Regions from separate parts of the Rhodoferax sp. GW821-FHT09E07 genome, predicted to be linked through region 2. Evidence: predicted binding sites of a transcription regulator. Region 2 holds the regulator's gene; each other region holds the start of a gene.
The links. Region 2 encodes sigma-54, which starts transcription at its own class of promoters, with help from an activator protein. Its sites were predicted from a motif close to TGGCANGNAANCTGCTTT; they were not measured.
Positions count from the first base shown of each region.

Region 1: the regulator sigma-54 is predicted to act here: its motif matches at 1,659-1,676, upstream of AC07OE_RS07490 (CmpA/NrtA family ABC transporter substrate-binding protein).
Region 3: the regulator sigma-54 is predicted to act here: its motif matches at 3,592-3,609, upstream of AC07OE_RS11490 (PEP-CTERM sorting domain-containing protein).
Region 4: the regulator sigma-54 is predicted to act here: its motif matches at 2,432-2,449, upstream of AC07OE_RS01190 (globin family protein).

Region 1 is NZ_JBWKOP010000003.1:356,608-362,123, forward strand. Features, by position in the region: gene AC07OE_RS07475 (GNAT family N-acetyltransferase) at 1-242, shown strand, start outside; gene AC07OE_RS07480 (ANTAR domain-containing response regulator) at 250-897, shown strand; gene AC07OE_RS07485 (hypothetical protein) at 963-1,412, shown strand; gene AC07OE_RS07490 (CmpA/NrtA family ABC transporter substrate-binding protein) at 1,852-3,096, shown strand; gene ntrB (nitrate ABC transporter permease) at 3,127-4,068, shown strand; gene AC07OE_RS07500 (ABC transporter ATP-binding protein) at 4,065-4,904, shown strand; gene AC07OE_RS07505 (MFS transporter) at 5,150-5,516, shown strand, end outside.
Region 2 is NZ_JBWKOP010000009.1:104,230-109,745, forward strand. Features, by position in the region: gene AC07OE_RS18315 (thiol:disulfide interchange protein DsbA/DsbL) at 21-674, shown strand; gene AC07OE_RS18320 (exopolyphosphatase) at 759-1,691, shown strand; gene lptA (lipopolysaccharide transport periplasmic protein LptA) at 1,767-2,375, shown strand; gene lptB (LPS export ABC transporter ATP-binding protein) at 2,372-3,148, shown strand; gene rpoN (RNA polymerase factor sigma-54) at 3,148-4,761, shown strand; gene AC07OE_RS18340 (THUMP domain-containing class I SAM-dependent RNA methyltransferase) at 4,758-5,516, shown strand, end outside.
Region 3 is NZ_JBWKOP010000005.1:211,070-216,585, reverse strand. Features, by position in the region: gene AC07OE_RS11505 (ABC transporter ATP-binding protein) at 1-378, shown strand, start outside; gene AC07OE_RS11500 (AMP-dependent synthetase/ligase) at 385-2,238, shown strand; gene AC07OE_RS11495 (ABC transporter substrate-binding protein) at 2,288-3,463, shown strand; gene AC07OE_RS11490 (PEP-CTERM sorting domain-containing protein) at 3,703-4,263, shown strand; gene AC07OE_RS11485 (thioesterase family protein) at 4,327-4,836, opposite strand; gene AC07OE_RS11480 (acyl-CoA dehydrogenase family protein) at 4,846-5,516, opposite strand, start outside.
Region 4 is NZ_JBWKOP010000001.1:237,691-243,206, forward strand. Features, by position in the region: gene AC07OE_RS01175 (YdcF family protein) at 1-608, opposite strand, end outside; gene AC07OE_RS01180 (hypothetical protein) at 619-834, opposite strand; gene AC07OE_RS01185 (sigma 54-interacting transcriptional regulator) at 929-2,275, shown strand; gene AC07OE_RS01190 (globin family protein) at 2,491-2,940, shown strand; gene AC07OE_RS01195 (hypothetical protein) at 2,953-3,684, opposite strand; gene AC07OE_RS01200 (hypothetical protein) at 3,697-3,906, opposite strand; gene AC07OE_RS01205 (LysR family transcriptional regulator) at 4,263-5,177, opposite strand; gene AC07OE_RS01210 (MFS transporter) at 5,273-5,516, shown strand, end outside.

The DNA of each region.
Region 1 (5,516 bases), on a different contig from region 2:
CCGCGGTGTACAGCCAGGGCTGGGCCAGCCTGCACGGTCTGCGTACCGTGGAGGACGCACGTGGCCGGGGGCTGGCTGCGCAACTGATGGCTTGCCTGGCCCAGGAGGCGCTGCGGCGCGGACTGACGCAAACGTTTTTGCAAGTGGAAGCAGAAAACGCAGCGGCACTGTCGCTCTACCGGCGGGCCGGCTTTGCCACCGCATGGTGCTACCACTACTGGCGCGAAATTTGCGTGCCATGATGTGCCTATGACCGAGCCGCTTCGCATCGTCGTGATCAACTCAGACTTGCTGGTCGATGACCCGCAGGATGCACACGCGTTCAGCCAGGCCGAGCGCTCACGCAGCCTGCGCATCGGTTTGCTGGAAAACGGATTCAACCTGGTGGCATCACTGCCCGCCGATGTGTACTTGACCGAGCGCCTGGCGCAACTGCAGCCCGACCTGATCATCGTGGACGCCGAGAGCGACGCGCGCGACGCGCTGGAGCACGTGGTGATGGCCACGCGCGACGAACGCCGCCCCATCGTCATGTTCACCAACGACAACGACAGCGGCAACGCACGGGCCGCGGTGGCCGCCGGTGTGTCGGCCTACATCGTGGCGGGCCTGCAGACCGAGCGCATCCGCCCCATTCTGGACGTGGCCATGGCCCGCTTCCAGCACGAGCAGGCCCTGCGCCAGGAACTGGCCGCCACGCGCACCGAACTCAACGAGCTCTCCGCCGCCCTGCAAGACCGCAAGGTCATCGACCGCGCCAAGGCCCTGCTGATACAGCGCCAACAGCTCAGCGAGGAAGCCGCCTACGCCAAGCTGCGCAAGACCGCCATGGACAAGAATCTGAAGATTGTGGAAGTGGCCCAGCGCATGCTGGACGTGGCCGACCTGCTCTCCTGACAGAGGCAAACAACTGGTTACGTGTGGTTCACACAATTGGCACAAATCAGAACTAAGCTGTACCCATGCAACCCGAAATCCCTATCGAACAACTGGCCGCCGAGGTGTACGACGCCGCGCCCGCTGCAGAGCAGGAGCGCATGGTGTCGCAACTGGTAGGCAAGATCTACGAAACTGCGCCGGTTTCCGTGCGCAGCAATCTCATCCTGACGCTGATGAAGCCACTGGGCGTTCTGTCCCTCGTGGCCGTGGCCGACGGCATCTTCGCCAAAATCCGCTTTCGCGGTGGCTGGCCCGACGTGCAGGTACTTCCTGACGACGTGAAAAACGTGGAACCCCAGGACGTTGTAGCCTTGGCGCACTACGCGCAGCAGGTGAGCCTGCATGTGCTGGATGGCCTGGCCCGCGTGGTCACAGCCTCCCCGGTCATGGCCACGTCGGCCGCCGCCGCACTGCTGATCCACATCCTGATGCAACGCAAAGGCATCGAGCGCCGCGCACAAAGCCGCGGCTAGGCCCATTCCCCGGTCAACGGGCGGTGCCACCGGCCACCTTGGCGCTTGGACAAACAGCGCCCCAAACCACGTCGCAAACACTCGGCACGCGCCAGAAAAGGCCAATCCCCAGGCCGATTTTCCCGGTTTGGTGCAGTGCACAAAACCGGTGCGCCACGCCCCATCTTGAGATAAATAGGCTCCTAGCCCCCGTATTCATTGCGCAAGCAGCTCCTTAATTCATAGCAAGTCACAGCACAAACGACCTGGCACAGACATTGCATTAAACCCTGCGAGACCGGCAACGGTCATGCACTGCACCCCACCTAACGGCGGGTAGGGCGCAGGGCAAACAGGACAAAGGCGTCCCCACGGGTTGACTCGCGCACTGCGCAGTCAACCCAGTGCGGACGCCTTTTTTGTTTTTCGTTTTGTGTTTTTCACTTCTGGAGCGTGTGCCATGACTGATCTTCTGAAAGCCAAACTCAGCCGCCGTGCTGTTCTGCAAACCGCAGCCGTGGGCGTGGTGGGCATCAACCCAGCGCTGCGCGCCGCGGTGTACGCCGGTGGCTCGGACGCCCCGGAAAAAACCGAAGTCAAGATCGGCTTCATCCCGCTGACCGACTGCGCCAGCGTGGTCATGGCCTCGGTGCTGGGCATCGACAAGAAGTATGGCGTCACCATCGTGCCCAGCAAGGAAGCCAGTTGGGCCGGTGTGCGCGACAAGCTGGTGAACGGCGAGCTGGACTTTGCCCATGTGCTGTACGGCCTGGTCTACGGCGTACACCTGGGCGTGGGTGGCCCCAAGAAAGACATGGCCGTGTTGGCCACGCTGAACAACAACGGCCAGGCCATCACCCTGTCCAAAAAGCTGGCCGACAAAGGCGCAGTGGACGGCCCTGGCTTGGCCAAGCTGATGGCTGCCGAGAAGCGTGAATACACCTTCGCCCAGACCTTCCCCACCGGCACGCACGCCATGTGGCTGTACTACTGGCTGGCCGCCAACGGCATCAACCCCTTGGCAGACGCCAAGGTCATTACCGTGCCACCGCCCCAGATGGTCGCGAACATGCGTGTGGGCAACATGGACGGCTTTTGCGTGGGCGAGCCCTGGAACCACCGTGCCATCATCGACGGCATTGGCGTGACGGCCACCACCACACAAGACATCTGGAAGGACCACCCCGAAAAGGTGCTGGGCACCACGGGCGATTTCGTCAAGAAGTACCCCAACACGGCGCGTGCCGTGACCGCCGCCATCCTGGAAGCCGGCCGTTGGATCGACGCCAGTCTGTCCAACAAAAACAAGATGGCCGAAACCATTGCCGACAAGAGCTATGTGAACACCAGCGTGGACGCGATCAACCAGCGCATCCTGGGCCGCTACCAAAACGGCATGGGCAAGACCTGGGATGACCCCAACTACATGAAGTTCTACAACGACGGTGCAGTGAACTTCCCCTACCTGTCCGACGGCATGTGGTTCCTGACGCAGCACAAGCGCTGGGGCATTTTGAAAGAGCACCCCGACTACCTGGCCGTGGCCAAGCAGATCAACCAGATCGACATCTACAAGCAGGCGGCCACCGCCAGCAAGACCCCCGTGCCCAAGGACGTCATGCGCAGCAGCAAGTTGATGGACAGCACGGTGTGGGATGGCAAGGACCCCAAGAAATACGCCGACAGCTTCAAGGTCAAGGCCTGAGCCGCGCCCTTCACCGAACAGGAGATTCTTATGGTCAGTGCTGTTTTTCACTCCCCCTTGGCCCCAGCGGCCGACGGGTCTGCTATCAAAAAGGAAGCTGCCAGCGCAGTGTCCACGGGGGCTGGCATGCAAAAAACCACCAAACCCGCAGCTGTGGTGGCAACGCCCGCCGTTGCCAAACCCGGCTACGACTGGCGCGGCCTGGCCCTGATGGTGCTGCCCCCCGTCATGGGTCTGGCACTGCTGGTGGGCATCTGGGCCTTGGTGAGCATTGGCACCAAGAGCAGCATTCCCAGCCCCTGGGAAACGCTGCAGCAGGCCATCACCATCTTCAGCGACCCGTTCTACCGCAAGGGCCCCAACGACCAGGGCGTGGGCTGGAACGTGCTGAACTCGCTGCAACGTGTGGCACTGGGCTTCGGCCTGGCCGCTGCGGTGGGCATTCCAGCGGGTTTCATGATCGGACGCTTCGAGTTTTTAAGCCGCATGTTCAACCCGCTCATCAGCCTGCTGCGCCCGGTGTCTCCGTTGGCCTGGTTGCCCATTGGCCTCTTGGTATTCAAGGGTGCGAACCCCGCCGCCATCTGGACCATCTTCATCTGCTCGATCTGGCCCATGGTCATCAACACGGCAGTGGGCGTGCAACGCGTACCGCAGGACTACATGAACGTGGCCCGCGTGCTGAACCTCTCTGAATGGAAGATCGTCACCAAGATCCTCTTCCCCTCGGTGCTGCCCTACATGCTGACCGGCGTGCGCCTGGCCGTGGGCACGGCATGGCTGGTGATCGTCGCGGCCGAGATGCTGACCGGTGGCGTGGGCATCGGCTTCTGGGTGTGGGACGAGTGGAACAACCTGAACGTCAAGAACATCATCATCGCGATCTTCGTGATCGGCATCGTCGGGCTGATTCTGGAATACGCCCTGATCAAGATCGCAACCGCATTCACATTCGAAGAGGTGAAGTCATGAGCACTGTGTCTGCCAACCCCAAGTACATCGAAATCCAGGGCGTGGCCCAGACCTTCAAGACCAAGAAGGGCCTGTTCCCCGCGCTGCGCGACATCAACCTCACCGTGGCCAAGGGCGAGTTTGTGGCCCTGATCGGTCACAGCGGCTGTGGCAAGTCCACGCTGCTGAACCTGATTGCCGGGCTGACCACGCCCACCGAGGGCTCGCTGATCTGCGCCAACCGCGAGATCAACGGCCCCGGCCCCGAGCGTGCCGTGGTGTTCCAGAACCACTCGCTGCTGCCCTGGCTCACTTGCTTTGAGAACGTCTACCTGGGCGTGGAGCGCGTGTTTGGTGCGGGCGCCAAGAGCACCGGTGCTGCATCGGAAAACAAAACCCAGCTGAAAGAACGCACCGATGCCGCCCTGGCCCTGGTGGGCCTGACGGCCGCTGCGCACAAGCGCCCTGGCGAGATCAGCGGCGGCATGAAGCAGCGCGTAGGCATTGCCCGCGCGCTGGCCATGGAGCCCAAAGTGCTGCTGATGGATGAGCCCTTTGGTGCACTGGACGCGCTGACACGCGCCAAGCTGCAGGACGAGTTGCTGGAGATCGTGGCGCGTACCCAAAGCACGGTGGTGATGGTGACGCACGATGTGGACGAGGCCGTGCTGCTGTCCGACAAGATCGTGATGATGACCAACGGCCCGGCAGCCACTATTGGCGAAGTGCTCAGCGTGGACCTTCCCCGCCCGCGCAACCGCGTGGCGCTGGCAGACAGCCCCGAGTACCTGCACTACCGCAAGGCCGTCATCGACTTCTTGTACACGCGCCAGGCCCACGTGGAGAAAGCCGCCTAGGTACGCGCACCACGTGTGCAGTCAAGGGCGCCCTGCGGGGCGCCCTTTTTTTGTGCGCAGATCGCACTCAAATCAGGCACAGATCGTGCATGTATTTAGGCACGACCAACGAAGGTCTAGCAGTCTTGCGGTGGAATGCATGCCATTCTGGTAGTGGCAACTCGCATTCGGTATCTGGTGCCTGAACGGCAGCAGTCTCTTCCGCACGCCCCCTCCTCCCCACAGCCTCTATACGGAGCCCACTCATGGCCGGATTTCGTCAATTTCTAAAAAGCGGACACACCCCGACGTTGTTTGCAGCATTTTTTTATCTGATGTTCTCGTTCGTCATCTGGGTGATGAACGGGGCCATGGCGCCCTTCATCAGCGAGCAATTTCAACTAACGGCAGCGCAAAAAGGTCTCTTGCTATCGATCCCCATCGTGGCAGGCGCCATCATGCGTTTCCCCCTGGGCCTGCTGGCGCAGTACGTCGGCCGCAAGACGGCAACGATGGTGGAGCTGACCCTGATCACCTGCACCATGTCCTTCGGCTACTTTTTTGTGCACACCTACGACGACCTCCTGAAGATGGCCCTGTTGTTGGGCGTGGCCGGGGCCAGCTTTGGCGTCG
Region 2 (5,516 bases):
ACTTTGGAGCTTTTGAACCCATGAAACGTCGCGTATTTACCCAAGCCGCCACTGGCGCCGCCATCGCATCTTCCGCCCTGTGGGCCGCCAGCGCCCAGGCACAGGCCAAAGCCCCGCAAGCGGGCACTGATTACCAGCCTGTGGACCCCCGCGCTCCCGTGGAGGCCCCTGCTGGCAAGGTCGAGGTGGTGGAGTTCTTCTGGTACAGCTGCCCGCACTGCAATGCGTTTGAACCCACCTTGCAGGCCTGGATTCCCAAGCTGCCCAAGGACGTGTCCTTCCGCCGCGTGCCTGTGGCTTTCCAGGACAGCTTTGTGCCCCAGCAGCGCCTGTACTACGCGCTGGAGGCCATGGGCCTGGTGGAAAAGCTGCACTCCAAGGTGTTTGCCGCCATCCATGTGGAGAGGCAAAACCTCAGCGGTGGTGATGCCATCGTCGAATGGGTGGCCAAGCAGGGCGTGGACAAGGCCAAATTTGTCGAGCAGTACAGCTCGTTCAGCGTGGCTACCAAGGCGACCAAGGCCGCCCAGCTACAAAACGCCTACAAGGTGGAAGGCGTGCCCGCCCTGGGTGTGGCTGGCCGTTACTACACCGATGGCTCCATCGCCGGCAACATGCAGCGCGCGCTGCAGATCGTGGACGCGCTGATCGTCCAAGCGCGTACCGCCCGCTAAAAAACACGCCTCTGCGCGGGCCGCAGAGGCAATCCACAGGGCTAGAATGATTTGTCATTCAACCCCTTTGTGGAGAGTTTCCCCATGGCACATCAGAAGTACCGGCTGGTCACCCGCAGTGATTTTGATGGGCTGGTGTGTGCGGTGCTGCTCAACGAGCTGGACCTGATCGACGAGATCAAATTCGTCCACCCCAAGGACATGCAGGATGGCAAGGTGGAGGTGTCCGACCGCGACATCACCACCAACCTGCCCTATGTGCCCGGCGTGCACCTGGCTTTTGACCACCACGAGTCCGAGACCGTGCGCAACACGGGCGAGCGCCCCAACCACATCATCCTGCCCGACGCCGATTCGGCCGCGCGCGTGGTGTTCGACCACTATGGCGGCGCCAGCCGCTTTCCGGCCCGCTTCCACGACATGATGGAAGCCGTGGACAAGGGCGATTCGGCCCGCTTCAGCCACGACGAGATCATGAACCCCACGGGCTGGGTGCTGCTCAACTACCTGATGGACTCGCGCACTGGACTGGGCCGCTTCCGTGAATTCCGCGTCAGCAACTACCAGCTGATGATGGATTTGATCCAGTACTGCCGCCACCACGGCATTGACGAGATTCTGCAGCTGCCCGATGTGGTGGAGCGCGTGGAGCTGTACTTTGACCACGCCGCCAAGGCCAAGGAGCAGCTGCTGCGCTGCTCCACCGTGCATGGCAACCTGCTGGTGCTGGACCTGCGCAACGAAGACACCATTTTTGCAGTGAACCGTTTCATGGTCTACGCGCTGTTCCCGCAGACCAATATTTCCATCCACGTGTTGTGGGGTCTGCAGAAGCAGAACACCGTGTTTGCCACCGGCAAGTCCATCACCAACCGCAGCTCCAAAACCAATATCGGCGAGCTGATGTTGTCCTACGGCGGGGGCGGCCATGCCAATGCGGGCACCTGCCAGGTGGAGAACGACCGGGCTGCCGAAGTGTTGCAGGCGTTGGTCAAAAAAATTAACGCCGACGGCTGAACCCGCCAAGGCGCGAAATGCGCAAAGCGCTCGGTACAATGGCCGAAGCGCTTTTCGAGCAAGTTTCGTGCCTTTATGAAAAAAACCATCCTGTCTGTGACCGTGTCGCTGGTGTTTGCCAGCGCAGGCGGCCTTGCGTGGGCCGAAAAAGCCGACCGAAACAAGCCCATGAACGTGGAGGCGGATGCCCTGCGCTATGACGACCTGAAGCAGGTCAGTGTCTTCACCGGCCATGTGGTGTTGACCAAGGGCAGCATCCTGATCCGTGGCGCCCAGATTGAGGTGCGCCAGGACCCCGATGGCTACCAGTACGGCGTGGTGACCGGTTCGACCGCCACTCCCGCGTTTTTCCGGCAAAAGCGAGAAGGCCTGGACGAGTTCATTGAAGGTGATGGCGACACCATCGAGTACGACGGCAAGGCCGACACCGTGCGCTTTGTCAAAAAAGCCCAGCTGCGCCGCCTGCGCGGGGCCACGCTGGCCGATGAGGTGACGGGCGCCGTCATCCTCTATGAAAACCTGACCGACAAATTCACCGTGGACGGCGCCCCCAAGACGGCTGCCGCCCCGGCCGGCCGCGTGCGCGCCATGTTGACGCCCAAACCCGAGTCCGAGGCCGCCACGCCGCCCCAGCCCGGCGCCACCCTGCGTGCCACGCCGCAACTTGAGAAGCCCGCCCAGTGAGCGACATTCCCCAAGAAGCCCCGGACACCAGTACCGGGCGGCTGGAAGCCCGGCATTTACAAAAATCCTATGGCAAACGCCAGGTGGTCAAGGATGTCTCGCTGGCCGTGCGCACCGGCGAAGTGGTCGGCCTCTTGGGCCCCAACGGTGCGGGCAAAACCACCTCGTTCTACATGATCGTGGGCCTGCTGCGCGCCAGCGCTGGGGACATCACAATTGATGGCCAGTCCATCGAGCACATGCCCATCCACCGCCGCGCGCGCCTGGGACTGGGCTATTTGCCGCAAGAGGCGTCCATCTTCCGCAAGCTCAATGTGGGAGACAACGTGCGCGCCGTGCTGGAGCTGCAGCGCGACGAGGCGGGCGAGCCGCTCACGTCGGTCGAGATTGAAAAACGCCTGACCGCACTGCTGCAGGATCTGCGTGTGGAGCACCTGCGCGAATCGCCCTCGCTGGCCCTGTCGGGCGGTGAGCGGCGCCGGGTGGAGATTGCACGGGCGCTGGCCACGCGGCCGCGCTTCATCCTGCTGGATGAGCCGTTTGCCGGTATCGACCCGATTGCGGTGATCGAGATCCAGCGCATCATCAACTTCCTTAAGGGACGCGGCATCGGGGTGTTGATCACCGACCACAACGTGCGCGAAACCCTGGGCATCTGCGACCACGCCTACATCATCAGTGACGGCCATGTGCTGGCGCAGGGCACCCCCTCCGAGATCGTGAACAACGCCGATGTGCGCCGCGTCTATCTCGGCGAACACTTCAAGATGTGATGAAGCAGGGTCTTTCCTTACGCGTCTCCCAACACCTGGCGCTCACGCCCCAGTTGCAGCAGTCCATCCGTCTACTGCAGCTCTCCACGCTGGAGCTGAGCCAGGAGGTGGAGCAGATGCTGGACGAAAACCCGTTTCTGGAACTGACCGAGGACCGGGCCGAGCGCGAGGACTTCGGGCTCAGCACCTCCGACGCAACGGTGAGCGAAGGCGATCGGCTGTCAGAGACCGGTGACGCTGAATACGCTCCTAATTCTGTAGCTGACTACGCAACATCCACGGGGGCTGGAGCCTCCAGCGATGAAGAAGCGGCGCCGCTGAGCAGCAGCGACGAACCCAACTGGGAAGGCGACGGCACCACCGAAATGACGCCCGACGATGGCGAGTGGGGTGTGGACGCCAAGGCCAAGGCCAACAACCTGGGTGACGACGAAGAAAAGGACGCCACCGAGCTGGCGCGCTCCACCGAATCGCTGCAAGCCTATCTGCACCGCCAGGCCCTAAGCCTGCGTACCAATGCCACCGATGCGGCCGCGCTGCGCTTTCTCATCGAATCCCTCAACGACGATGGCTACCTGGAAGACCCGCTGGAAGACCTGGCGCGCAGCCTGAACCCCGGCGACGAAGAACAACTGCAGGACCTGGCGCACCACTTCACCGTGGCCCTGGGCCTGCTGCACAGCCTGGAGCCTGTGGGCGTGGGGGCGCGCGATTTGGGCGAATGCCTGCGTCTGCAAGTAGCCCATTTGCTGGCCAATGCCGAAGAAGATGGCGAGCATGACCGCCTGGAGGTGCTGCAGGTCGCGCTGGGCATTTGCCGCCAGCCCATGGATCTGCTGGCGCGGCGCGACATCAAGCGTCTGGTGCAGATGGGTGTGGGCAGCGACACGCTGGTGCGCGAGGCGATTGCGCTGATCGCCCGGCTGGAGCCCAAGCCCGGGCGCCGCTTTGTGGACGTAGAGCGCAACATCATCGTGCCCGACGTGCTCGTGGTGGCCATCGGCAAGGCCGGCGGCATTCCGAAGTTCCGTGTGCAGCTCAACCCCGACGTCATGCCGCGTCTCAAAGTGCACGACATCTACGCCAATGTGCTGCGCAACCACCGTGGTGGCCGCGACGGTGCGGGCCACGCTGCGCTGCAGCAGCGTCTGCAAGAGGCGCGCTGGTTCATCAAGAACATCCAGCAGCGCTTTGACACCATCCTGCGTGTGAGCACGGCCATCGTGGAGCGGCAGAAAAACTTCTTCACCCACGGCGAACTCGCCATGCGCCCCCTGGTGCTGCGCGAGATTGCCGACGAGCTGGGCCTGCACGAGTCCACCATCAGCCGCGTGACCACGGCCAAGTACATGGCCACGCCGTTTGGCACCTTTGAGCTTAAGTACTTCTTTGGCTCGGGCCTGGGCACCGAGAGCGGTGGCAATGCCTCCAGCACCGCGGTGCGCGCGCTGATCAAGCAGTTCATCGCCTCCGAGAGCGCCAAAAAGCCCTTGAGCGACAACCAGATTTCCGACATGCTCAAGGAGCAGGGCATCGAGTGCGCACGGCGCACCGTGGCCAAATACCGCGAGGGCCTGAAGATCGCCCCCGCCTCACTCCGCAAAGCGCTATGAACCAACTGACCCTTTTTCTCCCCTGCGCAGCCGGCGTGGAGGAGTACCTGGCGCCGGAGATTTTGCAGATCACCGGTCTGCCCCCCGGTTGCGTGACCAAGCAGCGTGGCGGCGTGGCCGTGCGCACCTCGTTTGCGCACGCCATGCTGCTCAACCTTTACAGCCGCCTGGCCCAGCGCGTGCTCGTGCTGGTGTCGTACACCGAGTACCGGAGCGAGCAGGACCTGTACCGCGCCGGCCTGCAAGTGCCGTGGGAGCAGTGGTTCACCCCCAAGGAAAGCATCAAGGTCGAGGTGACGGCGCAGCACAGCCCGCTGACCTCGCTGAACTTTGCCGCGCTCAAGGTGAAGGACGCCGTGTGCGACCGCTTCCGCGAGGTGGCCAACGGCGTGCGCCCTGATGTGAACACGCAGTGGCCCGATGTGCGCATCTACGCCCACCTGACCACCGACGCCTGCTCGCTGTACATCGACACCTCGGGCGAGCCGCTGTTCAAGCGCGGCTGGCGCGAAGACAAGGGCGATGCACCGCTGAAGGAAACCCTGGCCGCCGCCATGATTGCCGCCAGCGGCTGGGCCTCGGGGGACGACGACCTGATGCCGCTGTACGACCCCTGCTGCGGCAGCGGCACCGTGGCCATTGAAGCCGCGCAGATTGCCTGCAACATCGCGGCCGGTTCGCTGCGTCGCTTTGCGTTCGAGAAATACCGCCCCTTCCGTTCGCAGGAATGGGCGGACATGAAGGCCGAGGCTGCT
Region 3 (5,516 bases), on a different contig from region 2:
ACGCAGGACGCAGGGCTGCTCTCGGGCGGGCAGCAGCAGATGCTGGCGATCAGCCGCGCGCTCATGGCCAGCCCCGACCTGATCCTGCTGGACGAGCCCAGCCTGGGCCTGAGCCCGAAGCTCACCAAGGAGATCTTCGAGATCGTAGTGCGCATCAACCGCGAGCGCGGCACCACCATCCTGCTGGTGGAGCAGAACGCCAACATGGCGCTCAACGCGTCGGACTACGGCTATGTGCTGGAGAACGGCCGCATCGTCATGGAAGACACCTGCGCCCACCTGCGCGAGAAAGACGACATCAAAGAGTTCTATCTGGGCATGAAGGAAGACGGTGTGCGCGGCGAACGGCGTTGGAAAAAGAAGAAGACCTGGAGGTAACGCAGCATGGGCCTCTGGGACACCTCCTCCATACAACCGCGCCATGACATCGTCATGGCTGGCGACACCATTCCCGCCATGTTCTGGAACGCAGTGGCACAACGCGGCCCGAACATCTGGATGCGGCAAAAGCACCTGGGCCTGTGGCGCAGCTGGACGTGGAACCAGACCGCCGACGCCGTGCGCGAGATTGCCGGTGGCCTCATTCATTTGGGCTTTGGTAAGGGCGACACCGCCTCAATCCTGGCCAATACCGTGGTGGAGTGGGTGTGGGCCGACCTGGGCATTCTGTCGGCGGGCGGCGTATCCAACGGCATCTACCCCACCGACGCGCCCAGCCAGGTGCAATACCTGTGCGAAGACTCCAGTACCAGCGTGCTGTTTGTCGAAGACGACGAGCAGCTCGACAAGGCTTTGGAGGTGCGCGACCAGCTGCCGTGCCTGCGCAAGATTGTGGTGCTGGACATGGAGGGCCTGCGTGGCCTGAATGACCCCGGCGTCATCAGCCTGGACACGCTGCGCGCATTGGGACGGGCCTACAACGCAGAGTTCCCGCACGCTGTGCCGCAACGCGTGGCGGCCTGCCAGCCGCAGGATCTGGCGATTCTGGTCTACACCTCGGGCACCACGGGCAAGCCCAAGGGCGCCATGCACCTGCACCAGGGCCTGGTGTTCACGGTGCGCGGCTTCAACACCCTGATCGCGCAGAACGACCAGGACGAGCGCATGTGCTTTCTGCCGCTGTGCCACATTGCCGAACGCATGGGCGGCGAGTACTACGCGCTGTACACCGGAGCCAAACTCAACTTTGTGGAGAACCCGGAGACCATCCCCGAGAACGTGCGCGAGATTGCGCCCACGGTGTTCACCGCCGTGCCCCGCGTGTGGGAGAAGTTCTACTCTGGCGTAATGATTGCCCTCAAGGAAGCGGGATGGGTGCAGCAGGCTGCCTACGCCTGGGGCATTGGGGTGGGCACGGCGATTACCGATCGCGTGTTGGCGGGCCAGCCGGTAGATGGCTGGCTGAAATTCAAGTTCAAGGTAGCCCAGGCTCTGGCGCTGAACAATGTGCGCAAACTCATTGGCATCCACCGTGCGCGCTACCTGGTGACCGGTGCGGCGCCCATTTCGCCGGACCTGGTGCGCTGGTACTTGGCACTGGGCGTGCCCATGCTGGAGGTGTGGGGCATGACGGAGACCTGCGGCGCTTCCACGGGCGTGCCGGCCCAGAAAATCAAACCGGGCTCCATAGGCCCGGCAGCCAGCTTCAACGAAGTGAAACTGGACCCGGTCACGGGCGAATTCCTGGTGCGCGGGCAGAACGTGTTTGCGGGCTACCTGAACCAGCCCGAGAAAACCGCCGAGACCATCACCGCCGATGGCTGGCTGCACACCGGCGATGTGGGCGTGGTGGACGAGGACGGCTACTTCCGCATCACCGACCGCATGAAGGACATCATCATCACGGCGGGCGGCAAGAACATCACGCCCAGCGAGCTGGAGAACGACCTGAAGTTCTCGCCCTACATCACGGACGCGGTGGTGATTGGCGACAAGCGCGCTTACCTCACGGTGATTGTCATGATCGACCAGGAGAACGTGGAGAAGTTTGCCCAGGACGCCGATGTGCCATTCAGCAACTACACATCCCTCACCCGCGCCCCCGAGGTGCAGGCGCTGATCCAGGCCGAGCTGGACCGCGTGAACCAGAAGTTTGCCCGCGTAGAGCAGATCAAGAAATTCTTCTTGCTGGAAAACCAGCTCACGGCGGAAGATGAAGAACTCACCCCCACCATGAAGCTCAAACGCAAGCTGGTGGAAAAAAAATACGAAGCCCAGATAGAGGCCATGTACCACTGAGCGGCACACCGCCGCCCAGCACTTTGACCACCAAGGAGACAACACCATGATGACACTGCGCACCTTCGCCGCACTGGGCGCCCTGACCCTGACGGCATCGCTGGCCTCGGCCCAGCAAGGCATCAGCAAGGACGAGATCTTGCTAGGCTCCATCCAGGACTTGTCCGGCCCCATCGCCGGCTTTGGCAAGCAGGCCCGCCTGGGCATGCTGCTGGCCGTGGACGAGATCAACGAGCAGGGCGGCATCAACGGCCGCAAAGTCAAGCTGCTGGTCGAGGACTCGGCCTATGACCCCAAGAAGGCGGTGCTGGCCGCGCAGAAGCTCGTCAACCAGGACAAGATTTTCATGATGGTGGGCCACATTGGCACCGCACAGAACATGGCGGCCATGCCGGTGCAATTCGAGAAGAACGTGATCAACTTCTTCCCCATCACCGCCGCGCGTGAGATGTACGAGCCCTTCCACAAACTGAAGTACTCCTACGCCGCGCCCTACTACGACCAGATGCGCCTGGCGGTACCCAAGCTGGTGAAGGAGAAAGGCGCAAAGAAGGTCTGCACCATGTACCAGGACGATGACTTTGGCCTGGAAGTGCTCAAGGGCGGCGAGGATGGTCTGAAGACCATTGGCATGGAGTTTGCCGAGAAGACCTCGTACAAACGCGGCGCCACCGACTTCTCTTCCCAAGTGTCCAAGATGCAGGCCAGTGGCTGCGACTTCATCGTGCTGGGCACCATCATCCGCGAAACCATTGGCGCCATTGGCACCGCCCGCAAGCTGGGCTATAGCCCCACCTTCATCGGGTCCAGCGCGGCCTACACCGACTTGATCCACAAGCTGGGCGGTCCCGCCATGAATGGCTTCTATGCCACCATGACGGTGCAAAACCCCTACACCGATGAGCAGGCGCCAGCCATCCGCTTCTGGGCCAACAAGTACAAGACCAAGTTCAACGAAGAACCTACCGTGTTCTCGGTCTACGGCTACAGCATCGTCAACACCTTTGCCACCGTGGCCGGCAAGGCGGGCAAGAACCTGAGCACCGAAAGCTTCATCAAGGTGATGGACACGCTGAGCATCCCGTCTGACATCTTCGGCAGCGCCCCCCAGTCCTTCAGCGCCACCAAACGCCTGGGCAGCAGCGCCTCCCGCATCTCGCAGATCACCGACGGCAAATGGAAGGTGGTGTCGGAGTATGTGGGCGACCCAGCCTTGAAGAAGTAAGGATCCCCCGCAGCGACAAAAGCCACCCTAGGGGTGGCTTTTTTTGTTAGTAGCACGCGATAGAACAGCCCCTTAGAGCCCAAACACTCGCAGGCCATCGCCTCATTTGTTACCACGTGTTTCTCCAACGGCATGAAAACTGTTTTAAATCCAAACGGGCTATTGCCCCGACTTGGTGCACAAAAACAGAATGCCTGCAAGGCAGACATCCGCCTGCTTCTCAACCAGTGGAGTGAACAATGAAACTAAAGAGACTTTTTACCGCAACGGGCATCGCAGCCGCCTTGCTGTCCGCATCGATCGCGCAGGCCAATACCAACACGTTTTCGGGCCTGACGGGCAGCATTACTTCTTTGGCCAGCTACACCGAAGACGGCATCACGGCAACGCCAACATCTGGAAGCTTTTGGGGGTGGCCTTCTGCGGGACAGCTGCACCTGGACCCCACCGGTTTTGCCGGCAATACGGTGAACTTTACCTTTGCGTCCGGCCTCTTCAACCTGAATAGCCTGGACATCAGCTTTGCCAGCAACGGCGCCGTGGGTGCCCTGACAGCTTTCGACACCGCCAACAACGTTCTGTTCACCACCAACCTCAATGCCAGTGTTACCGGCACTGTGAACTTTGGCACCTGGAATAATATTGCGCGACTGCAACTGGTCGACACCGGCAGCCACCTGAGTGTGGACAACCTGACGCTGACAGCAGCGGTGCCCGAGCCCGAAACCTATGCCCTGTTGCTGGCGGGCCTGGGTTGCATGGGTGCGATCGTGCGCCGACGCAAAGCCAAACACGTCTGATCACACGCGACCAGCAAGTTAACGGGGGCCCTGGCTCCCGTTTTCATTCATACCGATACGGCCTCAGGACACGATGTAGGCCGCCGCGCCGGTAGACAGCAGCTTGCCATCAGCCGCCAGGAACTCCATACGCGTGGAGGCTACGCGTGAGCCCAGGCGCATGACTTCGGCGCGCAACTCGAAACTCTCCCCTATGCCGGGCCGCAAATAGTCCACGCGTAAATCAATCGTGCCCAGCTTGCTGAAGCGGTGCAGGCGCTGCAAAGGTACCTCATCCATGTGGCGCGCGCCAATGGCGGCCATGACGGCCAAGCCCCCCATGGCGTCCAGCCCCGCGCTGATGACCCCGCCATGGATACGGTTGAAACTGTAATGGCCCACGAGTTCGGGTTTCATCGCGATGTGCGCCACCACGCGTTGGGGCGTGATGCTGGTAATCTTCAATCCCAATACCTGGTTGAAGGCAATGCTGTGCTCAAAGATGTGCCGCAGCCCCTCAACGAATTCGGGTTCAAACACCATCGAGGTCTCAGGGCTGACGACGGAGGTGGCGGGCACAGGGGTTTTAGGCATGGGGCACTCTCACAGGCCGAGCTGACGGCTGGCCAACTCTTTCATGATCTCTTCGGCACCGCCGCCAATCATCATGACCTTGACCTCGCGGTAGATGCGTTCGCACGCGGTGCCACGCATGAAGCCCATGCCGCCCAGAATCTGTACACCCTGGTCGGCGCAGAACTGCATGGTCTGTGTGGCGTGGTTTTTCAGAAGGCACACCTGCGCCACCCACTCGGCGCCCTTGGCGGATTTTTCACCGCGGTCGCCCGCATCGGCGCGCGCTGCCACGGTATGCAGCCAAGCGCGTGTGGACTCGATGCGCATCTTCATGTCCATGAGTTTGTGACGTATCACCTGGTGGTCGATGAGTGCGGTTCCAAAGGTCTTGCGCTGCTGGGCCCAGGCCAGGGCCTCGTCGTAACAGCATTCGGCAAAGCCCAGTGCCATGGCGGACATGGAGAGACGCTCGCCATTGAAGTTCGTCAGGATGATCTTGAAACCCGCGCCCTCCTCCCCCACCAAGTTGCAGGCCGGTACACGCACACCGTCAAAGCGCAGGTGGGCCGTGTCGGAGCACAGCCAGCCCATCTTCTTCAGTGGGCTGCGCGAGAGGCCCACTGCATCGCCCGGCACCATGAGCATGGAGATGCCCATGGGCCCTTTGTTCTGCAGATCCGTGCGCACCGCCACCGTGA
Region 4 (5,516 bases), on a different contig from region 2:
AACGTGGCCATGGAGCGCGGCATGTGCCAGGCGGAGGTCACCAGCAACCAGCGCTGCGTGCGGTCCACGCCCGGCAACTGTGCGGTCAGCACTGCGTTCTCATAGGTGTTGCGGGAGGCCGATTCGTACTGCACCTGGGGCCCGCTCACACCCATGCTGTCAAAGAACATCTTGGCGCGCTCGGCTTCGGTTTGGCCAACACCCATCAGCATGCCCTCGCCCCCGGTGAACAGCATGCGAAGCTTGGGGTTGCTGCGCAGCATGGCCACTGGCGCAGTCATGCGCTCGGCCGCATCGTTGAGCATGGGCTGTAGGTGGGCCTGCTGCGTGCGACCTGATTCGGTGGCACCGCCCAGCACGACCATGCCCACATAGCCACTCAAGTCGGCCTGGGGCGCCAGCTCGGGGTATTGGGCCTCCAGTCGGCGGATGACGAGCTCGGGCAGTGGCATCCAGGCCGTGAGCACCATCAGCACCAGCGCCAAACCCAGCAGACGCTTGCCAGCCCGCGGGCGGCGTTGCAGCACCAGCAGGCTGAGCACCATCACGACAAACACCCACAGCAGGGGTTGGGACAACAGGCCAATAAGTTTGGAAGCAAGGAACATGGAGTGCGGGTTATTTGGTGTCGTCCGGCATGGGGCGTGCTTGTTGCATCACGGCGTCCACGGACTGTTTGACTTGCTGCTGGATCTGCTGGCTCTGTTGTTGCGGCGTGGCGTCGGGCGCAGCCCCAGGCACCACTGCCGTGGCGCTGCCCATTTGCTTCTTGGCCAGCAGGCCCACAATGGCCAGTACGACCAGCAAACTGACGATTCCAAAGAGTGCGCGCATGGGGAGCTCCAATAGAAGGCGGAGCCGCATTTTGACCGATGGTGCTGGCGCACCGTGGCAAGATGTGCGCTGTTTTGCAATTGGTGGGAGAACCATGGCGCGCATTCTTGTCGTTGACGACGACGCAGACCTGCTGAAGTCCCTGTCCATGCGCCTGCGCTACGAGGGGCACGACGTGACCTCAGCCGACGGTGGCCCCATGGCGCTCTCCAAGCTCGACCTCGAAGTGCCCCACATGGTCATCACCGACCTGCGCATGCCCGAGATGGATGGCCTGCAGCTGTTCGAGGCCATCCACCGCCGCTTCCCACTCATGCCCGTGGTGATCCTCACGGCCAACGGCACCATCCCCGACGCCGTGCGCGCCATGCAAAAAGGCGTGTTCGGTTACATCACCAAACCGTTTGAAGGCGCTGCGCTCATGCGTGAAGTGGACCGTGCCTTGGCCATCTCCAGCGCGCTGGGCGCCGACATGCCGGGTGAGGCGCCCGGCGAGCGCTGGCGCGAAGCCATCATCACGCGCAGCCCACGCATGGAAAAGCTGCTGGCCGAGGCCCGCAGCGTCGCGCAGAGCGATGCCTCGGTGCTCATCCACGGCGAAAGCGGCACAGGCAAAGAGCTGCTGGCTCGCGCCGTGCACGCCTCCAGCGCGCGGGCGGATGAAGCCTTTGTGGCCGTGAACTGCGGCGCTATCCCGGAGAACCTGGTGGAGGCCGAGCTGTTTGGCCATGTGAAGGGCGCGTTCACCGGCGCCGTGCGCGACAACCCTGGCATGTTCACCAGCGCCCACAAGGGCACGATTTTTCTGGACGAAATTGCCGACCTGCCGCTGGCCATGCAAGTCAAGCTGCTGCGCGTGCTGCAGGAGCGCGAGGTGCGCCCCGTGGGCGCCAGTAAGCCGCACAAGGTGGACGTGCGTGTCATCTCCGCATCGCACCGCACGCTGGAGGCCGAGGTGGCTGCCGGCACCTTCCGCGAAGACCTGTACTACCGTCTCAACGTGGTGGGCCTCACGCTGCCGCCGCTGGCCGACAGGCGTGAAGATATTCCGCTGCTGGCCAACTACTTTTTGCAAAGCCTGGCGCTGCGCTACGCCAAGCCCGTGCGCACCTTTGCCCCCGGCGGGCTGGAGCAGCTCAGCGTGGCGCCCTGGCCCGGCAATGTGCGGCAGCTGCAAAACGTGGTGGAGAAGTGCGTGGTGATGAGCCCCGGCGCCGTCATCCCCGCCACGCTGGTGCAAAGCGCCATCAGCACCCAGGGGCCCGAACTGCTCTCGCTGGATGAGGCGCGCAAGGAGTTTGAGCGCGACTACCTCACCAGTTTGCTCAAGATCACCAACGGCAATGTGGCCCAGGCCGCCAAGCTGGCTCAGCGCAACCGCACCGACTTTTACGCGCTGATGGCTCGCCATCAGCTGGAGCCTGCGCAGTTCAAAAACTGAGTCTTCCGGACTGGCCAAACTGTCGGCAAACACCGACACCCTAAGTCGTTGATTTCATTGAAGTTTTGGTTGATGGGGCAAGGGCGTGTCGGTGTTTGCCGACAAACCATTCCCTGCGGTTTTTGCTAAGTTGTTGATTTCGTTGAAGAAAAGTTTTGGCACGCTTCGTGGGTAGTAGTGCGGGTCTTATTCAACAAGTACCGAAGGAAAACACCATGAACTCCGAACAAATCAACCTCGTCCAGGCATCGTTTGAAGATGTGCGCCCCCTCGCCGCCACTGCGGCCGAGCTGTTCTACGACCGCCTCTTCACGCTGGACCCTTCGCTCAAGCACCTGTTCAAGGGCGACATGCCCAACCAGGGCCGCATGCTCATGTCCATGATCGGATCGGCCGTACACGGTCTGAAGGACCTGGACAACTTGGCCCCCGTGCTGCGCAACCTGGGCGCCCGCCACGTGGGCTACGGCGTGCGCGAAGAACACTACGTCACGGTGGGTACTGCTCTGCTGTGGACGCTGAGCGCCGGTCTGGGCGAGAAGTTCACCCCCGAAGTGCGCGAAGCCTGGACCGCGGCTTACGGCCTGCTGGCCGACGTGATGCAGTTTGGCGCGTTGGAGGCCGAGCGCATCAAACGCCATGAGCAGGACATGACGGTTGCCTGAGGGCGGGTAGCGTCAGCGCTCGTAGGGCAGCAAAGCCTTCGCCGCTTCGATCCTGTCTTTGAGCGCAACAGCAGGATCGTTCATCACCTGGGTCAGGAAGGCCTTCGGGCCCACCACGACGCCTTCGCTCGAGGCGTTGACCGTGGATGGGGCTGGCGGCGTTTCTGGTTGCGGCGTGCCACGCAAGAGATCCAACGCGTCGTGAAACTGGGACACTTTCATGGACTTGAGCCGGGAGAGGATGTCCGCTTGCTGGTCCAGATTGGGAGCAATGTCCAGCCAGGGCTCCTCGCCGAAGATTGAGGCAAGGTCTGCGCTCACGAAGGCCGACCAGTTGCCGCTCTCTTGAAGGGCCGGCACCCGGTTTGCTTGGACCGCCTCCGCGTTCCCACTCAATGCAGGGGACGGAAACAGGCGAACCCGCTTGGCAGGCACCGCGCTGAGGTATTTGCGCTGCAGCAGCGCCAGGAATTCAGCCGCGTTATCGGCACGGATGGGTTCGGCCACAGAGAACCACAGCTGCAGTCCGTCGGTTCCTGACACGGCAATAGCCGTCGCAGGCAGTTCCCATTCGCTTTGCGTGCCATGCCATACGGCGGACAGGTCTGGCCACTCCGCAGGTTGGGCTATCTCCAGCACCATGGCTTTGACGCCGCCCTCCGGGGTAATCAGACACCCCTGCGCTGGGGGCGCCGGGTCGGGCACCTCATACAGGCGTGCAAATTCGGCGCTAAAGCGGCTCATGGCCTGTCGGCATCAGCTGCACTTGGGGTCGCACACGGCCTGGGATTTGCCGATGAACTTGCGCGATTTCAGCTCACTGCGTGGGCGATGCTTGCCGCACAGGAAGCACGACATCGTGGCTGCTCCGGGGTTGGATGCAGTCAGGAATGGCGATCCTCCCACTTTGGACTTGTAGCGCAAGCCGTCTTCCAGAATCTTGGTTTTGTCTGCAGGTTTACTCATGCCCAATTTTACGTTGCCGCTGGCCCGAATACTGCTTGCCATGGCGCCATGGGAGCGTCAAAAACCCTTGTTACTATGGGTCTGACTTTGAATTGAACCGAAAGGTGACACCGAATGCAGCCAATGTCTCCGTCAGCCAGCGTGAGCACCCAGCCTGAGGACATCAGCCATGGGTTGAGAGATTCGGCGCGTTTTCGTTTCTGCTCTGGAAAATGCCAGGGTGAACGTCCTCCCGAAGGCGGCGTGGAGCTGGCACCAGGACGCTGGCGTTGCAACATTTGCTGGATGGAGATGGCCAGAAAGCGGAGCTAGCCGGCCTGCCCGTGAAAAGCCCGCGGCTCTCGCGGGCAACGGTTTTAAAGCGCCACATCCCAGGGCGGCCTATAGCCCAATCTGCCGGCCAGAAAGTCCACGAAGGCGCGCACGCGCGGTGGAACCAGTCGCCTTTGGGGCATGACGGCCCAGATGCCGGTGGCGGATAGCGGGTAGTCGGGCAAAACCACCTGCAGGCGCTTGGCCTTCAGGTCTTCGGCCACATGCCAGGAGGAGTGCAGCGCAATGCCACTGCCGGCCACCGCAGCGTCGCGCAACAACTCACCGAAGTTGCTCTCCAGCCGGCCCTGCACCTGCACCATGGTCTCACCACCGTGTCCGTCACCCATCGTCCAGCGGTCCTGGCGGCCATTGGCGCCTGTGAGGATCAGGCAATCGTGGTGGGCCAGATCGGCCGGCATCTGCGGCGTGCCTCGCTGCGCCAGGTAATGGGGTGAGGCGACCAGCACACGTTGATTGGGCGCCAGGCGTCGGGCCACCAGCGTGGAGTCCGCCAACGCACCCACACGCACGGCCAGATCGAAGCCGGCGGTCACCAAGTCCACCACGCGGTCATTCAAGTCCACATTGACGCGCACCCCGGGATGCAACGCCATGAATTCTAGCAACAGCGGCGACAGGTGCAATCGCCCGAAGGTGGCAGAGGTCGTGACGGTCAGCGTACCGCTGACCAGCTCGCCAGACTGGCGCAGGCTGCCCACCAGGGCATCCAGGTCCTCCACCAAGCTACGTCCCTGCTCGGCCAGTGCCAGGCCCTCCGGCGTAGGGTGCAGGCGGCGTGTCGTGCGGTGCAGCAGGCGCACGCCCAGTTCTTTTTCCAGCCGCGCCAGGCGCTGGCTGGCGACGGCCGGGCTCAGGTCCAGGCTACGTGCGGCGGCGCTGATGGAGCCCTGGTCCAGCACGCGCAGGAAGAGGGCGAGGTCATCCAAGCGTTCCATTTATAGGTATTTATTGAAAGTGATTCGCCATTTTGCTGCTTTATTTAAAAACTGCAAATCACGACCATAGCGGTATTCACTTTTGGAACGCCCTTATGAAATCCCCTACCTCTTCCAACCGACTACCTCCAGCGCTGTTCGCGCTGACGGCCGGCGCCTTTGGCATAGGCACCACCGAATTCGTCATCATGGGCCTGCTGATGCAGGTATCCAGCGACCTGGGGGTGTCCATTGCCGCAGCCGGCCTGCTGATCTCGGGCTACGCGTTGGGTGTGTTTGCCGGTGCGCCGGTGCTCACGGCGCTGACCGGCCGCTGGCCGCGCAAGACGGTGTTGCTGG